2 regions of the Roseixanthobacter liquoris genome follow, and region 1 is predicted to be linked to the other one. Evidence: predicted binding sites of a transcription regulator. Region 1 holds the regulator's gene; the other holds the start of a gene.
What was found. Region 1 encodes PhoB, which activates phosphate uptake and scavenging genes when phosphate is short. Its sites were predicted from a motif close to TGTCATNNANCTGTCAT; they were not measured.
Positions count from the first base shown of each region.

Region 1 (8,242 bases):
CGCCAATTCCGATTCCTCGCTGGTCGTGTTCGCCGACCCGGCGGTGGATTATGTGGCGGTCGTCTTCATGCTGCTGGCGAGCCTGCCCTTCCCGCTCTACATCCGCGCGCTTTCCGGCGATCCGACGCGGCTGTTCACCAATCCCGAGGTGCGCCTGTTCCTGGGCGTCGTCGCGGTGTTCACCCTCGCCTCCTTCGCCCAGCAGACCTTCCAGGGCGTGGCCCATGGGGAGACGGCGTTTCGCGGCGCCCTGTTCACGGTCGCCTCGCTGATCTCCACCACCGGCTTCATGGCCGTGGACTATACCAATTGGGGATCGCTCTCCGACGCCCTGTTCCTGGTGCTGATGTTCGTGGGCGGATGCACCGGCTCCACTTCCGGCGGGCTGAAGGCGCTGCGCATCGCCATCACGGCGAAGGCGGTGCGGCAGCATCTCAAGCGGATTTCCTATCCGAACGGGCTGTTTCCCCTGCGCTATGGCGGCGCGCCGGTGGCGGACGATATCGTCGCCTCGGTGCTCGGCTTCGTCTTCCTCTATTTCGCGACCTTCATCATCGTCGCGGCGACCTTGAACTGCATCGGCCTCGATGTGCGCACGGCGCTTTCCGCCACCGTGGCGTGCCTCGCCAATGTGGGGCCGGGGCTCGGCCCGATCGTCGGCCCCACGGGCAATTATTCCAGCCTGCCGGAAAGCGCGGTGGTGCTGCTGACCGCGACCATGCTGCTCGGCCGGCTTGAAATCCTCACCGTCCTGGTGCTGCTGCTGCCGCGCTTCTGGGTGCGCTGACCGCGCAGGGCGATGCCGCCCGCGGCGCGGGGCCGGCGCCGGATCAGGACGCGAGGTCGTCCGAAGCAGCGCCGGAGGATGATTCACCGGGGGATGCTTCACCGGGGGACGGCGCGCCGGCGGCCTCGTCTCCTGCCAGCACTTCCTCGGCGCGGAACCCATAGGCGCGGCCGCAGAATTCGCACGTGACCGAGACCCGCCCGTCCTCCTGCACCATGCCGGCACGCTCCTCGCGGCTGAACGAGGACAGCACGCCGAACACCCGCGCCCGCGAACAGGTGCAATGGGCGACGATGGGCTGGGGCTCGAACACCCGCACGCCGCGTTCGTGGAACAGGCGATAAAGCAGGGCCTCGCTGGGCAGGGCGTGGTCCAGCAATTCCACGTCCTCCAGCGTGCCGACCAGCGATTGCGCCTCCATCCAGGCATCATCGAGGGGCACGTCCGGCTGTTCCGTGCCCTCGGGCGCGTCGCCGGGATGCAGGTCGCCCTGCGCCGCCCGGCCCGCCTCGGCGGGCAGGAATTGCGCCAGCAGGCCGCCCGCGCGCCACGCCGAAGGCTCTCCGCCGGGCCGCATCTCCTCGCCCACGGCGAGCCGCACGCGGGTCGGAATCTGCTCGGATTGCTGGAAATATTGATGGGCCGCGGCCTCCAGCCCGTCGCCTTCCAGCGCCACGACGCCCTGGTAGCGATTGGCGGAGAGGCCCTGGTCGATGGTCATGGCGAGATGCCCGCGGCCGATCAACACCGCCGGGGCGGCGGCGTTCGTGGCCTGCGCCTGCGCCACCGCCTCGGCATCGAAGCGGGCATAGGCGCGCACCTTGTCGGGGCTGACGAAATCCACCACCACCATGTCCACCGGACCGTCGGTCTGGGTCTGGAGGATGAAGCGGCCCTCGAATTTCAACGAGGAGCCCAGCAGCACCGTCAGGGCCACGGCCTCGCCGACCACGCGCTTCACCGCATCGGGATAATCGTGATGCACCAGCACCGCGTCGAGCATGGATCCGACGCGCACCACGCGGCCGCGAATATCGAGCGCGTCCACCTGGAACGGAAGCACCGAATTGTCGGGCGCTTCCAGGCGCGGTTCGGGATGTGTGTCCTTGGTCATGGTCCCTCATTCCCACCGCCCGGCCAGGGGCCGGGCCTTCGACCGCCGCCGCTTGGATGTTCTCGGGCGCCGCGCGCGCCCGGCCGGGGGAGAAGGGCTTTCCCCTCCCCCGGCACCGCGACTCAGGCTGCGGGCGTGTCGAAGCACCAGGCCAGAATGCCCTTCTGGGCATGCAGGCGGTTCTCGGCCTCGTCGAACACCACCGATTGCGGGCCGTCCATCACCTCATTGGTCACTTCCTCCCCGCGATGGGCGGGCAGGCAATGCATGAAGATGGCGTCCGGCGCCGCGCGCGCCATCAGGGCGCGGTTCACCTGATAGGGCTTCAGGAGATTGTGGCGCCGCTCCGCCTCCTTGTCGCCCATGGAGACCCAGGTATCGGTGACGATGCAGTCCGCCCCCTCCGCCGCCGCTTCGGGATCGCGGGTGAACTTCACCCGGGCCTTGGTCTTCTTGACGAAGTCCTTCAGCGCCTGGCGCGGCGACAATTCCTTCGGGGTGGCCACGTTCAGCTCGAAATCGAAGCTATGGGCGGCATGGATCCAGGAGGCGAGCACATTGTTCGCGTCCCCGGTCCAGGCCACCTTTCGCCCGGCAATGCGGCCCTTGTGCTCCTCGAAGGTCATCACGTCGGCCATCACCTGGCAGGGATGGGAGACCCGGGTCAGCCCGTTGATGACCGGCACGGTGGCATGGGTCGCCAGTTCCACCAGGTCCTCATGGCTGAGGATGCGGATCATGATGGCGTCCACATAGCGCGACAGGACGCGGGCGGTATCGGCGATGGTCTCGCCGCGCCCGAGCTGCATTTCCGCGCCGGTGAGCATCACCGTGTCGCCGCCGAGCTGGCGCATGGCCAGATCGAACGACACGCGGGTGCGCGTGGACGGCTTGTCGAACACCATCGCAAGAGACTTGCCGGCAAGCGGCCGCTCCGCCGTGCCGGCCTTGCGCTTGGCCTTGAGATCCTTCGACAATTCGAGCACCCGCCGCAGCTCCACCGCGGGGATGTCGGACAGATCGAGAAAATGACGCACGCCATTGTCCTTCATTCGGCGGCTCCCTTCGCCGACGCCAGTGCAAGGCCGTTCTCGATCCGCAGGCAGGCGGCCTCGATTTTCTCGGCGGCAATGGCGATCTCCTCCTCGCTGAGGATGAGAGGCGGCAGAAGTCGAACCACATTGTCTCCGGCGCCGGGGGCCAGCAGGCCCTCGTCGCGCAGGGCGAGCACCAGCTCGGCGGCGGGGCCCTGCGCCCTCACGCCAAGCAGGAGCCCTTCACCTCGCACCTCGGCGATGACCGCGGGATGACGGTCCTTGATCTCGTTCAGGGTGCGCACGAGCAGCGCGGAGACCGCCTGCACCCGGTCGAGGAAACCGTCCGCCAGCACCACGTCCAGCACCGCATTGCCCACCGCCATGGCGAGCGGATTGCCGCCATAGGTGGAGCCGTGGGTGCCGAGCGTCATGCCGCGGGCGGCATTCTCCGTGGCGAGGCACGCCCCCATGGGGAAGCCGCCGCCGATGCCCTTCGCCACCGCCATGATGTCGGGCAGGATGCCGGAGGTCTGGTAGGCGAACAGGGTGCCGCTGCGCCCGACCCCGCACTGCACCTCGTCCAGGATCAGCAGCAGGCCATGCTCGTCGCAGAGCGCCCGCAGCTGGGGCAGGAAATCCGCCGGCGGCACGCGCACGCCGCCTTCGCCCTGGATCGGCTCCACCAGGATCGCCCCGGTCTCCGGCCCGATGGCGGCCTTCACCGCCGCGATATCGCCGAACGGCACATGGTCGAAGCCCGGCATGTTGGGGCCGAAGCCTTCCAGATACTTGGCATTGCCGCCGGCGGCGATGGTCGCGAGCGTGCGCCCGTGGAACGCGCCCTCGAACGCGATGATGCGGTTCTTCGCCTCAGCGCCGATCACATATTGGTAGCGGCGCGCCATCTTGATGGCGCACTCCAGCGCTTCCGCACCGGAATTGGTGAAGAACATGGTATCGGCGAAGGTCACGGCCTTCAGCCGCTCGGCCAGGCGCTCGCCACCGACGATGCGGAACAGGTTCGAGGTGTGCCAGAGCTTTCCCGCCTGCTCGGTCAGGGCCGAGACCAGATAGGGATGGGCGTGCCCGAGGATGTTGACCGCAATGCCGGCGGTGAAATCGAGAAAACGTCGCCCGTCCGTCGTGACGAGCCAGCAGCCCTCTCCCCTTTCAAAAACGAGGTCGATGCGCGCGTAGGTCGGCAGAACGGGGGTGATCACGGAACCCCTCCTCTTGGGGTGGGGCGAAACGCACAGCGTCTCGCCGGACATCAGAAACGCCAAAGGCCGCCCTCGCGGGGCGGCCCGACAAAAAGGGATTCTAATGATCGCGCGCGTGAGGTCAACAGAGCGCAGCCGTTAACCTGATTGTAACGACTTGGGGACAACGGCGCGGGAATGCATTCCGACTCTGTGCGCGGGTGCGTGCATATTGTAGTTTGCTCGTGGCCGACCACGACATGTCGTGCAGGCCTGTTCCCCAAGTGACGTTGGGCCCTGCGAACCCGCGTGCAATGGCGCGCCTGGGTGCGGGAGAAGAGTCGAAGGAGGAGAGCGATGAGCTGGAACGACGAGCGCGTCGAACTCTTGAAGAAGCTCTGGGGCGAAGGGCTTTCCGCAAGCCAGATCGCCGGCGAGCTGGGCGGCATCACCCGCAATGCGGTGATCGGAAAAGTGCACCGCCTCGGCCTCTCCGGCCGTGCGAAATCAACGGTTCCCGCGGCTCGCCCGCGCAAGGCGCGGCCGGAAGCGCCCGCACACAAGCCCGCGCCTCAGCCGCAGACCATCGGCAACACCGCGCTCGCCCCCGCGCTGGAAGCCTTCGTGGCGCCCGAGCCCGCGCCGCGCCCGGCCTCCGCCGGCAATGTGGTCGCCATGGGCCAGCGCTGCACCATCATGAACCTCACCGAGGGCACCTGCCGCTGGCCGATCGGTGAGCCGGGCACGGAAAGCTTCTATTTCTGCGGCGGGCGCAGCCTCACCGGCATGCCTTATTGCACGACCCATGCGCGGATGGCCTACCAGCCCACGCAGGATCGCCGCCGGGACCGTCGCGTCGCCCGCATCTGAGCGGCGCGCACCGGGAACGACATGTGCCGGCGCAAGCGTTTGCCGGCACATGCAAGGAAGGACCCCGGAGCAGATCGCCGGGCATGCGAGGCGGGGAACGACCGGCGTGGGCCTCGGCCCAATCGGGGAAGGCGTTCCCGGAGCGGGTCTTTCGAGAAGGGCGCGCCGCTCGCCCGGGCGTCGAAGCCATTTTAGGGTCTGCCAGCGACCGGCTGGGCCCTGCTGAAACGCCAAAGGGGCCCTGCCCGCCGCGCGAGATGGCGTGCCGCGATGGGCGACCAGCCGCAGCGACCCGATTTGCGCGAAGATCGCATCATACGAAACGGACAGCCGGCCAGGCGCATCGGCCGGGCCAGGATTTGCGCCTTGCCCCCCGCCTGTGGGCCGGCGCCTGCGCGCCATCACTTTTCGCGAAATAATGATCTTGGCGATGTGCGCCGCAGAGCATCCGGCGGCTTGCCGGGGGTGCGAGCGCGACAGGGATCGACCTGCCGGCGCCCGCCGCGTCTGGCCCCTGGCGCTCAATGCACGCGGGCGAACATCTCGTTGAAGGAATAGCCGGCGCCGCGCACGGTGCGGATCGGATCGGACTGCCGGCCCCGGTTGATCGCCTTGCGCAGGCGGCCCACATGCACGTCCACCGTGCGCTCGTCGATATAGACGTCCTGTCCCCAGACGCCGTCGAGCAATTGCTCGCGGGAGAACACCCGTCCGGGGCTCTGCATCAGGAATTCCAGCAGGCGGAATTCCGTCGGCCCGAGATGGACCTCGCGCCCCGACCGGTGGACCCGGTGGGTCTCCCGGTCCAGCTCGATATCGCCGGCCCGCAGCAGGGTCGCCACATGCTCCGGCTTCGCCCGCCGCAGCAGCGCCCGCACCCGCGCCAGAAGCTCGGGAACGGAGAAGGGCTTGACGACATAATCGTCGGCCCCGGTGGCGAGGCCGCGCACGCGTTCCGTCTCGTCGCCGCGGGCGGTGAGCATGATCACCGGCAGCCGCTCGGTTTCCGGGCGCGTGCGCAGGCGGCGGCACAGTTCGATGCCCGACAATCCGGGCAGCATCCAGTCGAGGATGACGAGGTCCGGCACGCTTTCGCGCAACCGGGTCTCGCCCTCATCGCCCCGTCCGACGCTCTCGACGAAATAGCCTTCCGACTCCAGATTGTAGCGGAGCAGAAGGGTCAGCGGTTCCTCGTCCTCGATAATCAAGATACGCGCAGGCACGGATTTTACCCCTGAAGGCTATGCCCCGGGAAAGCGACGGTCGTCTCGCTGGAGACATCCGCCTTCGGGCGCTCTTCGGACAACATCTGTCCCGAAACCATGTAATAGATGGTTTCCGCGATATTGGTCGCGTGGTCGCCGATGCGCTCGATATTCTTGGCGCAGAACAGAAGATGCGTGCACACCGAGATGTTGCGCGGATCTTCCATCATATAGGTGAGGAGCTCGCGGAACAGGGACGTGTACATGGTGTCGATGCCGCTGTCGCGCACCCACACGTCCACGGCCTTCGCCTGGTCGCGGCTGGCGTAGGCGTCCAGCACTTCCTTGAGCTGCTCCAGCACCAGGTCGGACATGTGCTCGACGCCGCGCACCAGCTTCTGGGGGTGATATTCCCCCTCGATGGCGAGGACGCGCTTGCCCACGTTCTTCGCGAGGTCGCCGATGCGCTCCAGGTCGGAGGCGATGCGGATCGAGGCCACCACATCGCGCAGGTCGCTGGCCACCGGCTGGCGCTTGGCGATGCAGATGATGGCCTTTTCCTCGATCTCCCGCTGGAGGTGATCGACGCTCGCATCGAGCAGGATCACCCGCTGGGCGGAAGCGGTGTCGCGGCGGATCAGGGCATTGACGGCGTCAGCCACCATGCGCTCCGACTGGCCACCCATTTCGACGACCTTGCGGCCGATCTCCTTCAGCTCGGCGTCGAAGGCCGAGACGGTATGGTCGGACATCTGGCAGATCCTTGCTCGGTCAGCCGAAGCGGCCGGTGATGTAATCGCGGGTCTTGATCTGCTTGGGGTTGGTGAAGATCACGTCGGACGGCGCGACCTCGACCAGCTCACCCAGGTAGAAGAAGGCGGTGATATCGGCGCAGCGCGCCGCCTGCTGCATGTTGTGGGTCACGATGACGATCGTGAAATCCTGCTTCAGCTCGTCGATCAGGTCCTCGATCTTCGAGGTGGAGATCGGGTCGAGCGCGGAGGTCGGCTCGTCCAGCAGGATCACTTCCGGCTGCACGGCAATGGTGCGGGCGATGCACAGGCGCTGCTGCTGGCCGCCGGACATGCCGAGCGCCGAGGTGTGCAGGCGGTCCTTGGTTTCTTCCCAGATGGCGGCCTTGCGCAGGCAGCTTTCCACCCGCTCGTCCATCTTCGCCTTGTTGAGGTTCTCGTGCAGGCGCACGCCGAAGGCGATGTTGTCATAGATCGACATGGGGAACGGCGTGGGCTTCTGGAACACCATGCCGATGCGCGTGCGCACGACGGTGGGGTCCAGCTCCTTGCCGACGATGTTCACGCCGTCGAACATGACGCCGCCCTCGGCGCGCTGGCCGGGATAAAGGTCGTACATGCGGTTGAACACGCGCAGCAAGGTGGACTTGCCGCAGCCCGAGGGCCCGATCATCGCGGTCACGCGCTTCTCGGGGATCTCGAAATTGATGTTCTTCAGCGCGTGGTTCTGCCCGTAATAGAAATCGAGCTTCTCCACCTTGATCTTGGTCGGCGCCTGGACCGCATCGGGCTTGGCCGAGACGGAAGAGGAGATATTGAAGGTCGGATCCACTGCAGAGTTCATGTCAGCCTCATTCGGTCTCTGGTCGCCCGGTGGGCCGGCCTGCTGCCGGCCCGGGCGGTGATCTTGGGCGCCCTCTGGGCGGTGATCTCAGGGTGCCGGCTCAGTGCGTGCGTGCCAGCACCAGGCGGGACACGACGTTCAGAACCAGAACGCCCACGGTGATGAGCAGGGCACCGGCCCAGGCCAGCGACACCCAGTCGTCGAACGGGCTTCCGGCATATTGATAGATCGCGATTGGCAAGCTGGCCATGGGCTTGCTGAGATCGGTCGACCAGGAATTATTGCCGAGCGAGGTGAACAGCAGCGGCGCCGTTTCACCGGCCGCGCGCGCGATCGCCAGCAGGATGCCGGTGACGATGCCGGCGCGCGCCGCCCGCCAGGTGATCATGATGACCACTTTCCATTGCGGCGCCCCGAGCGCGAACGCCGCTTCG
Region 1 is NZ_CM195537.1:1,640,003-1,648,244, reverse strand. Features, by position in the region: gene V5F84_RS07315 (TrkH family potassium uptake protein) at 1-787, shown strand, start outside; gene V5F84_RS07310 (Hsp33 family molecular chaperone) at 831-1,901, opposite strand; gene argF (ornithine carbamoyltransferase) at 2,024-2,953, opposite strand; gene V5F84_RS07300 (aspartate aminotransferase family protein) at 2,950-4,158, opposite strand; gene V5F84_RS07295 (GcrA family cell cycle regulator) at 4,495-5,007, shown strand; gene phoB (phosphate regulon transcriptional regulator PhoB) at 5,529-6,230, opposite strand; gene phoU (phosphate signaling complex protein PhoU) at 6,236-6,964, opposite strand; gene pstB (phosphate ABC transporter ATP-binding protein PstB) at 6,984-7,808, opposite strand; gene pstA (phosphate ABC transporter permease PstA) at 7,909-8,242, opposite strand, start outside.

Region 2 (7,496 bases), 1.2 Mb from region 1:
CATCGATTGGGCGGGCCTGGAGATGCAGGACGGCGACGAGCCGCCGGAGGCCTTCTCCAGCCTCACCACGCGCCTGCCCAACCCGCAGGTTCAGTGCGGCATCACCCGCACCACGCAAGAGACCCACGATGTGATCCGCGCGAACCTCTCGCGCTCGGCCATGTATTCCGGCCGCATCGAAAGCACCGGCCCGCGCTATTGCCCTTCCATCGAGGACAAGGTGGTGCGCTTCGGCGACCGGGACGGCCACCAGATCTTCCTGGAGCCCGAGGGGCTGGACGACCCGACCATCTATCCCAATGGCATGTCCACCTCGCTTCCCGAAGAGGTGCAGCACCTGTTCCTGCGGACCATTCCGGGCCTGGAGCGCGTGGAGGTGCTGCGGCCGGGCTATGCCATCGAATATGACCATGTGGACCCGCGCGAGCTGGCCCCGACCTTGGAGGCCAAGCGCGCGCCCGGCCTGTTCCTCGCCGGCCAGATCAACGGCACGACGGGCTATGAGGAAGCCGCCGCCCAGGGTCTGCTCGCCGGGCTGAACGCCGCGCGGCGCGCCGGGCGAGCGGGCAGCGGGGCAGGGGAGACCGGCGACGGCATCATCATCGACCGGGCCGAGGGCTATCTCGGCGTGATGGTGGACGATCTCGTCACGCGCGGCGTCACCGAGCCCTATCGCATGTTCACCTCGCGCGCCGAATATCGCCTCACCCTGCGCGCCGACAATGCGGACCAGCGGCTCACCGCGCGGGGCCTGGCGCTCGGCCTCGTGGGGGCGGAGCGGGCGGCGCAGTTTTCCGCCAAGATGGCCGCGCTGAACGGCGCCCGCGCTCGGGCCCGCGCGCTGAACCTGACGCCGAACGAAGCGGCGACCTTCGGGCTGAACGTGAACAAGGATGGCCAGCGCCGCAGCGCGTTCGATCTCCTGGCCTATCCGGACATCGGGCTGGAGCAGCTGGCGCGCATCTGGCCGGAATTTGCCGCGCTGAGCCCGGCGCTGGCCGAGCAATTGGAGATCGACGCGAAATACGCCGTCTATCTGGATCGCCAGGCGGCGGACATCGCCACCTTGCGGCGCGACGAGGACCTGCTCCTGCCCGAGGCGCTGGACTATGCCCCGCTGCCGGGCCTCTCCAACGAGCTGAAGCAGAAGCTCGCCCGCGTGCGCCCCCGCACCATCGGCCAGGCCGGCCGCATGGAAGGCATGACGCCCGCCGCCCTCGCGCTGCTGGTCACGTATGCGCGGCGGCAAGCGGCGGTGGCGGGAAGCGGAACAGCGGTCGCGGGTGCGGCACAGGCGGTGGGCTGAGACCGGTGGGGGCGAATCATCGCCCTTGAACCTTGTCCCCGTCGTCCGCGTGCGGAGGGAAGGGGAGGGGCGGAGCCTTCCGGCCGGAGACCGAGGGCGCCTCCCGGTCGGGACTCGCCCGTGTGAATCCTGGGGAACGTAACCCGTAACCCGGCCCAAAATTCCGGCGTGCAGATTTCGGCGAAATCCATCTGCCGAATCTGCGGTTTCACGTGCGATAAAGCCGCGGAAATGGGCACGAAAAGCGCATGAGAAACACCTCGGATTCGGCACGGGCGGCCATCGCGCAAAATGTTTCACGTGAAACATTTTCGCGCCTGGAAACCATCGCTGCTCTGCTAACCAAATGGCAGAAAACGATAAATCTCGTTTCCCCCGCCACCATACCGGAGTTGTGGACGCGCCATATCGCCGATTCTCTGCAACTTATGACCAATGTGAGTGAGGATGTTCGCGCCTGGGTTGATCTTGGTTCCGGCGGCGGATTTCCGGGTCTGGTGGTGGCGGCGGTGCTGGCGGAGCGGGAAGGCGGTCATATGGATCTGGTGGAGAGCGACAGCCGCAAGTCCGCCTTCCTGCGGGAGGCGGCGCGCCTCGCGGACCTTCCGGTGAGCGTGCATCCCCAACGCATCGAGCAGGTGGCGGAGGCATTGGCGCCTGGAAAACAGGTGGTTTCCGCCCGCGCTCTGGCGCCGCTTCCCAAATTGCTGGCGCTCGCCGCGCCGTTTTTCGCCGCCGGCGCCGTCGGGATCTTTCCGAAGGGCAAGGATTGGCAGCGCGAATTGACCGAAGCCCGCAAAGACTGGACACTCGATCTCGAACTGCGCGACAGCCTCAGCGATCCCCACGGGAAGATCCTGGTTGTGACGCGCGCCCTCAAAGCGGTCCCGTCCCCGGCCGTCCCCGGCGGACACCTACGCGGAAGCGCACATGACTGATTCCTCCGTCACCGCCCCCATCGTCGGCGGCGTCACGCCGCGCATCCTGGCGCTGGCGAACCAGAAGGGCGGGGTGGGCAAGACCACCACCGCCATCAATCTCGGCACGGCGCTGGCGGCCATCGGCGAGAGCGTGCTGGTGGTGGATCTCGATCCCCAGGGCAACGCCTCCACCGGCCTCGGCATCGATCGCGGCCGGCGCAAGCTGTCCACCTATGACGTGCTGAGCGGCGACGCCACCCTGGCGCAGGCGATCGTCGACACCGGCGTGCCCTCCCTGTTCGTCGCCCCTTCCACGCTGGATCTTTCCGGCCTGGAGCTGGAAATCGCCAATGAGCGCGACCGCGCCTTCCGCCTGCGCAACGCCCTGCGCGACATGGCGAACGACCCGGCGGCGCCGAAATTCACCTATGTGCTGATCGATTGCCCGCCCTCGCTCTCGCTCATCACCGTGAACGCCATGGCGGCGGCCCATGCCATATTGGTGCCGCTGCAATGCGAGTTCTTCGCGCTGGAGGGCCTCTCCCAATTGCTGAAGACCGTGGAGCAGGCGCGCACCGCCCTCAATCCCGATCTCACCATCCACGGCATCGTGCTGACCATGTATGACGCGCGCAACAATCTCTCCGACCAGGTGGTGGCGGACGTGCGCCAGTTCATGGGCGACAAGGTTTACGAGACCGTGATTCCGCGCAATGTGCGGGTCTCGGAAGCGCCGTCCTATGGCAAGCCGGTGCTGCTCTATGATCTGAAATGCGCGGGCTCGCAGGCCTATCTGCGGCTGGCCTCCGAAGTCATCCAGCGCGAGCGGGCCGCCCGCGCGGTCGCGGCCTGAGGCGGCACGTTCCAATGGGGAAGAAGGACATGGCGGAAGAAGGCCGCTCGCGGCTCGGCCGGGGGCTCGCGGCTTTGATCGGCGACATGGGGCAGGACGATACCCGTCCCGCGCCCAGCCAGAAGGGCGCGGGGACGCGCAAGGTGCCGATCGAATTCGTGCGCGCCAACCCGCGCAACCCGCGCCGCACCTTCCTGGAGGAGGGGCTGGACGATCTGGCCAGCTCGATCCGCGAGAAAGGCATCATCCAGCCCATCGTGGTGCGTCCGGTGGCGGACCATCCGGGCAGTTTCGAGATCGTCGCCGGCGAACGGCGCTGGCGCGCGGCCCAGCGCGCCGGCCTGCACGAGGTGCCGGTGGTGGTGCTGGAGCTCACCGACCGCGAGGCGCTGGAAATCGCCATCATCGAGAATGTGCAGCGCGCCGATCTGAACCCGGTGGAAGAGGGCCTGGGCTACGAGGCCCTGATGGCGCAGTTCGACTATACCCAGCTCGATCTGTCCAAGGTCATCGGCAAGAGCCGCTCGCACATCACCAACACCTTGCGGCTGCTGAAGCTGCCCGAAAGCGTGAAGGCCTATCTCGCCGAGGGACGCCTCTCCGCCGGCCACGCCCGCGCCCTCCTGGCCCATGACGATCCCGCCAGCATCGCCCGTGACGTGGTGGAGAAGGGCCTGAGCGTGCGGGACGTGGAGGCCATGGGCAAGGTGCGGGACGCGCTTGTCGCCGCGCCGGCGCCCAAGCCCGCCCCCGCCCCCAAGGATGCCGATACCCGCGCGCTGGAAAAGCGCCTCACGGATGCGCTCGGGCTGGCGGTGAGCCTCCAGGCCAGGGGCGAGGCGGGCGAACTGCGCATCCGCTATGGCGACCTCGACCAATTGGACCTGATCTGCCGCCGCCTCGGCGTAGCCTGATGCCTCCGGCCTGATCCGGCAAAGACCTTTCCCGCCTTTTCCCCCACCCCACGCCCAGCCGCACAAATCTTTATGCTGCAACGCGTCATGCGCGTGTCACGGGCTGGTGCGAGGTAACGGAAGGTTTTCCCGGGTCGGTTGAGGGGGGTTCGATGACGGCGCACACTGCTGCGAAACCGGCGCATGCCCATGGGGCGGCGCACGGCCACGCGCATCGCGAAAAGCCGGTGAAGCTCGATCGCAAGAACGGCGCACCGGAGATTTTCATCTTCTTCGCCCTGCTGATCGGTGGCCTTGGCTACACGGTGTGGTCCATCTGGACCGACGTGCAGGCGGCCTCCCCGGGCGTGCTCACCTTCGCGCCGTTCATGCTGCTGCTGCTGGCGCTGCTGATCGCGCTCGGCTTCGAGTTCGTGAACGGCTTCCACGACACCGCGAACGCGGTGGCGACGGTGATCTACACCAATTCGCTGCCCGCCCATTTCGCGGTCGTGTGGTCCGGCGGCTGGAACTTCCTCGGCGTGCTGGTGTCCTCGGGTGCGGTGGCGTTCGGCATCATCTCACTTCTGCCGGTGGAACTCATCCTGCACGTGGGCACCGGCGCCGGCATGGCCATGGTGTTCGCCCTGCTGATCGCCGCCATCATCTGGAACCTCGGCACCTGGTATCTCGGCCTGCCGGCCTCCTCCTCCCACACCCTGATCGGCTCGATCATCGGCGTCGGCATCGCCAACCAGCTCATCCAGGGCAAGAGCGGCGTCGCCGGCGTGGACTGGAGCCAGGCCGCCAATGTGGGCTATGCGCTGCTGCTCTCCCCGGTGGTCGGCTTCTTCGCCGCCGGCCTGCTGCTGCTGACCATGAAGGTGCTCATCAAGAACCCCGCCCTCTATGCCGAGCCCAAGCCCAATCATGCGCCGCCGTGGTGGATCCGCGGCTTGCTGGTGCTCACTTGCACGGGCGTTTCCTTCGCCCACGGCTCGAACGACGGCCAGAAGGGCATGGGCCTCATCATGCTGATCCTGATCGGCATCGTGCCCACGGCCTATGCTTTGAACCGGGCCATCGATTCCACCGACGTCGCCCAGTTCCGCGCCCTCGCCTCGGTGACCCAGGCGTCGCTGGTCAAGGCCTCCAACAATGCCGCCGCGCCCGCCGATCCGCGCCAGGCGTTGACCGATTATGTGCGCGACCGCAAGCTGAGCCCTGAAACGGTGCCGGCCCTCGCCGCCGTGGCGGGTGAAATCTCCGCCCTGGTGGGCAATCACGAGACGCTCGCCCAGGTGCCTGCCGCTGCCGTGCCCAACATGCGCAACGACATGTATCTGGCCTCGGAAACCATCCGCCTGATGGGCCGCCAGAAGGAACCCACCTTCGATACCGAGACCAGCGACAACCTCGCCGCCTTCAAGCGCGCCCTCGACAACGCCACGAAATTCATACCGCTGTGGGTGAAGGTGGCGGTGGCCATCGCCCTTGGCCTCGGCACAATGGTGGGCTGGAAGCGCATCGTCGTGACGGTGGGCGAGAAGATCGGCAAGACCCATCTCACCTACGCCCAGGGCGGTTCCGCGGAACTGGTCGCCATGGGCACCATTTTCGCCGCCGACATGTATGGCCTTCCGGTTTCCACCACACACGTCCTCTCTTCGGGCGTCGCGGGAACTATGGCGGCCAACAAGTCCGGTCTCCAGCTCTCCACCGTGCGCAACCTCGCCATGGCCTGGGTGCTCACGCTGCCGGTGGCGATCATCCTCTCCGGCGGGCTCTACATCCTGCTGCGCCAGCTGATGTGACCGGGCGGGGCGGCCGGTTGCCCCGGCGCGCCGCACGGGTCCGACATGGGCGCGGTACCTTCGGGTGCCGCGCCTTTTTCGTTTGCGCGCGCCCCCTTTCGCGCATTCCTTTCGCGCCCTTGCGTCGGACAGGGGGCGGTCACGGCCGGGCCTCTCCGAGGGATGAGGGAAGGAGCGCCCTTTTCCCTCGCCGGCCCCCAATGACGGGGGAAAGCGCCGGCGGCGCGATTTCCTTGCCCGGCCGCGTGCTCTAGCCTGCGGCCATGACCAGCGAAGGGCTCCATCCGCAAGCCGATCCCGTCGAAAGCGATCCCGTCCCGGCCGCGGCGGGGGAGGGCGCGCGCGCCGCAAAGGCTCAGGCGCCGCGCGCCGCCGAAGGGCATGTCACGCCGGTCATGGCCCAGTTCGTGGAGATCAAGGCGGCCAATCCCGACTGCCTGCTGTTCTACCGCATGGGCGATTTCTACGAATTGTTCTTCGAGGATGCCGAGCAGGCCTCCCAGGCGCTGGGCATCGTTCTCACCAAGCGCGGCAAGCACCTGGGCGAGGACATCCCCATGTGCGGCGTGCCGGTGTCGCGGGCGGAGGAATATCTCCACAAGCTGATCGCGCTCGGCTTCCGCGTCGCGGTGTGCGAGCAGCTGGAAGATCCCGCGGAGGCGCGCAAGCGCGGCGGCAAAAGCGTGGTGCGGCGGGACGTGACCCGCCTCGTCACCCCCGGCACCCTCACCGAGGACGCCTTGCTCGACGCGCGGCGCGACAATGTGTTGCTCGCCGTCGCCCGCACCCGCGCCGGTGGGGAGGGCGATGCCCATGCCTATGCGCTGGCCTATGCGGACGTTTCCACCGGCGGCTTCCGCGTGGTCTCCACCAATCGCGCCGACCTTACCGCCGACCTTGCCCGCATCGAGCCGGCGGAAGTCCTGATCTCGGACGCGCTGTATGAAGACGGCGACCTGCGCGAGATCTGGGATCAGCTTCCCGCCGTCACCCCCCTGCCGCGCCAGGGGTTCGAGGGCGCGGGCGCGGAAGGCCGGCTCGCGGGCTTCTTCGGCGTCGCGACGCTGGAGGCATTCGGCGCCTTCTCCCGCGCCGAGCTGATCGCCGCCGCCGCCATCGTCGCCTATGTGGAGCGCACCCAATTGGGCGCGCGGCCGGCCCTGGCACCGCCGGTGCGCGAGGCCGACGGCGCCCTGATGCTGATCGATGCCGGCACGCGCGCCAATCTGGAGCTGGTGCGCACGCTCGCCGGCGAGCGACGCGGCTCGCTCCTCGCCGCCGTCGATCGCACTGTGACCGCCGCCGGCGCGCGCCTGCTGGCACGGCGCATTTCCGAGCCGCTCACCGATCTTGCCGCCATCCGCGCGCGGCACGATGCGGTGGAATTTCTCGCCGGCAATGCCGAGATCCTCGCCGTTCTGCGGCGCGGGCTGGCCGGGGCGCCGGATCTGGCGCGCGCCCTCTCCCGGCTGTCCCTCGGCCGGGCGAGCCCGCGCGACCTTGCTGCCGTCGGCCGGGGGCTGGAGGAAGGGTTCGCGCTCGCCGCCGCCTTTGTCGACGAGCCGCCGCGCGATCTGGCCCGCGCCATCCTCGCTTTGGCCGGCATGGACCGGGAGCTGGCGCGCGACCTTGCCGCCGCCCTGGAGGACGAGCCGCCGCTCACCCGCCGCGATGGCGGCTTCATCCGCGCGGGCTACGATGCCGACCTCG
Region 2 is NZ_CM195537.1:472,714-480,209, reverse strand. Features, by position in the region: gene mnmG (tRNA uridine-5-carboxymethylaminomethyl(34) synthesis enzyme MnmG) at 1-1,306, shown strand, start outside; gene rsmG (16S rRNA (guanine(527)-N(7))-methyltransferase RsmG) at 1,555-2,244, shown strand; gene V5F84_RS02075 (ParA family protein) at 2,237-3,079, shown strand; gene V5F84_RS02070 (ParB/RepB/Spo0J family partition protein) at 3,109-3,993, shown strand; gene V5F84_RS02065 (inorganic phosphate transporter) at 4,146-5,786, shown strand; gene mutS (DNA mismatch repair protein MutS) at 6,050-7,496, shown strand, end outside.
Region 2: a site for PhoB is predicted at 4,077-4,093, ahead of V5F84_RS02065 (inorganic phosphate transporter). Genes of this name have one in related genera too.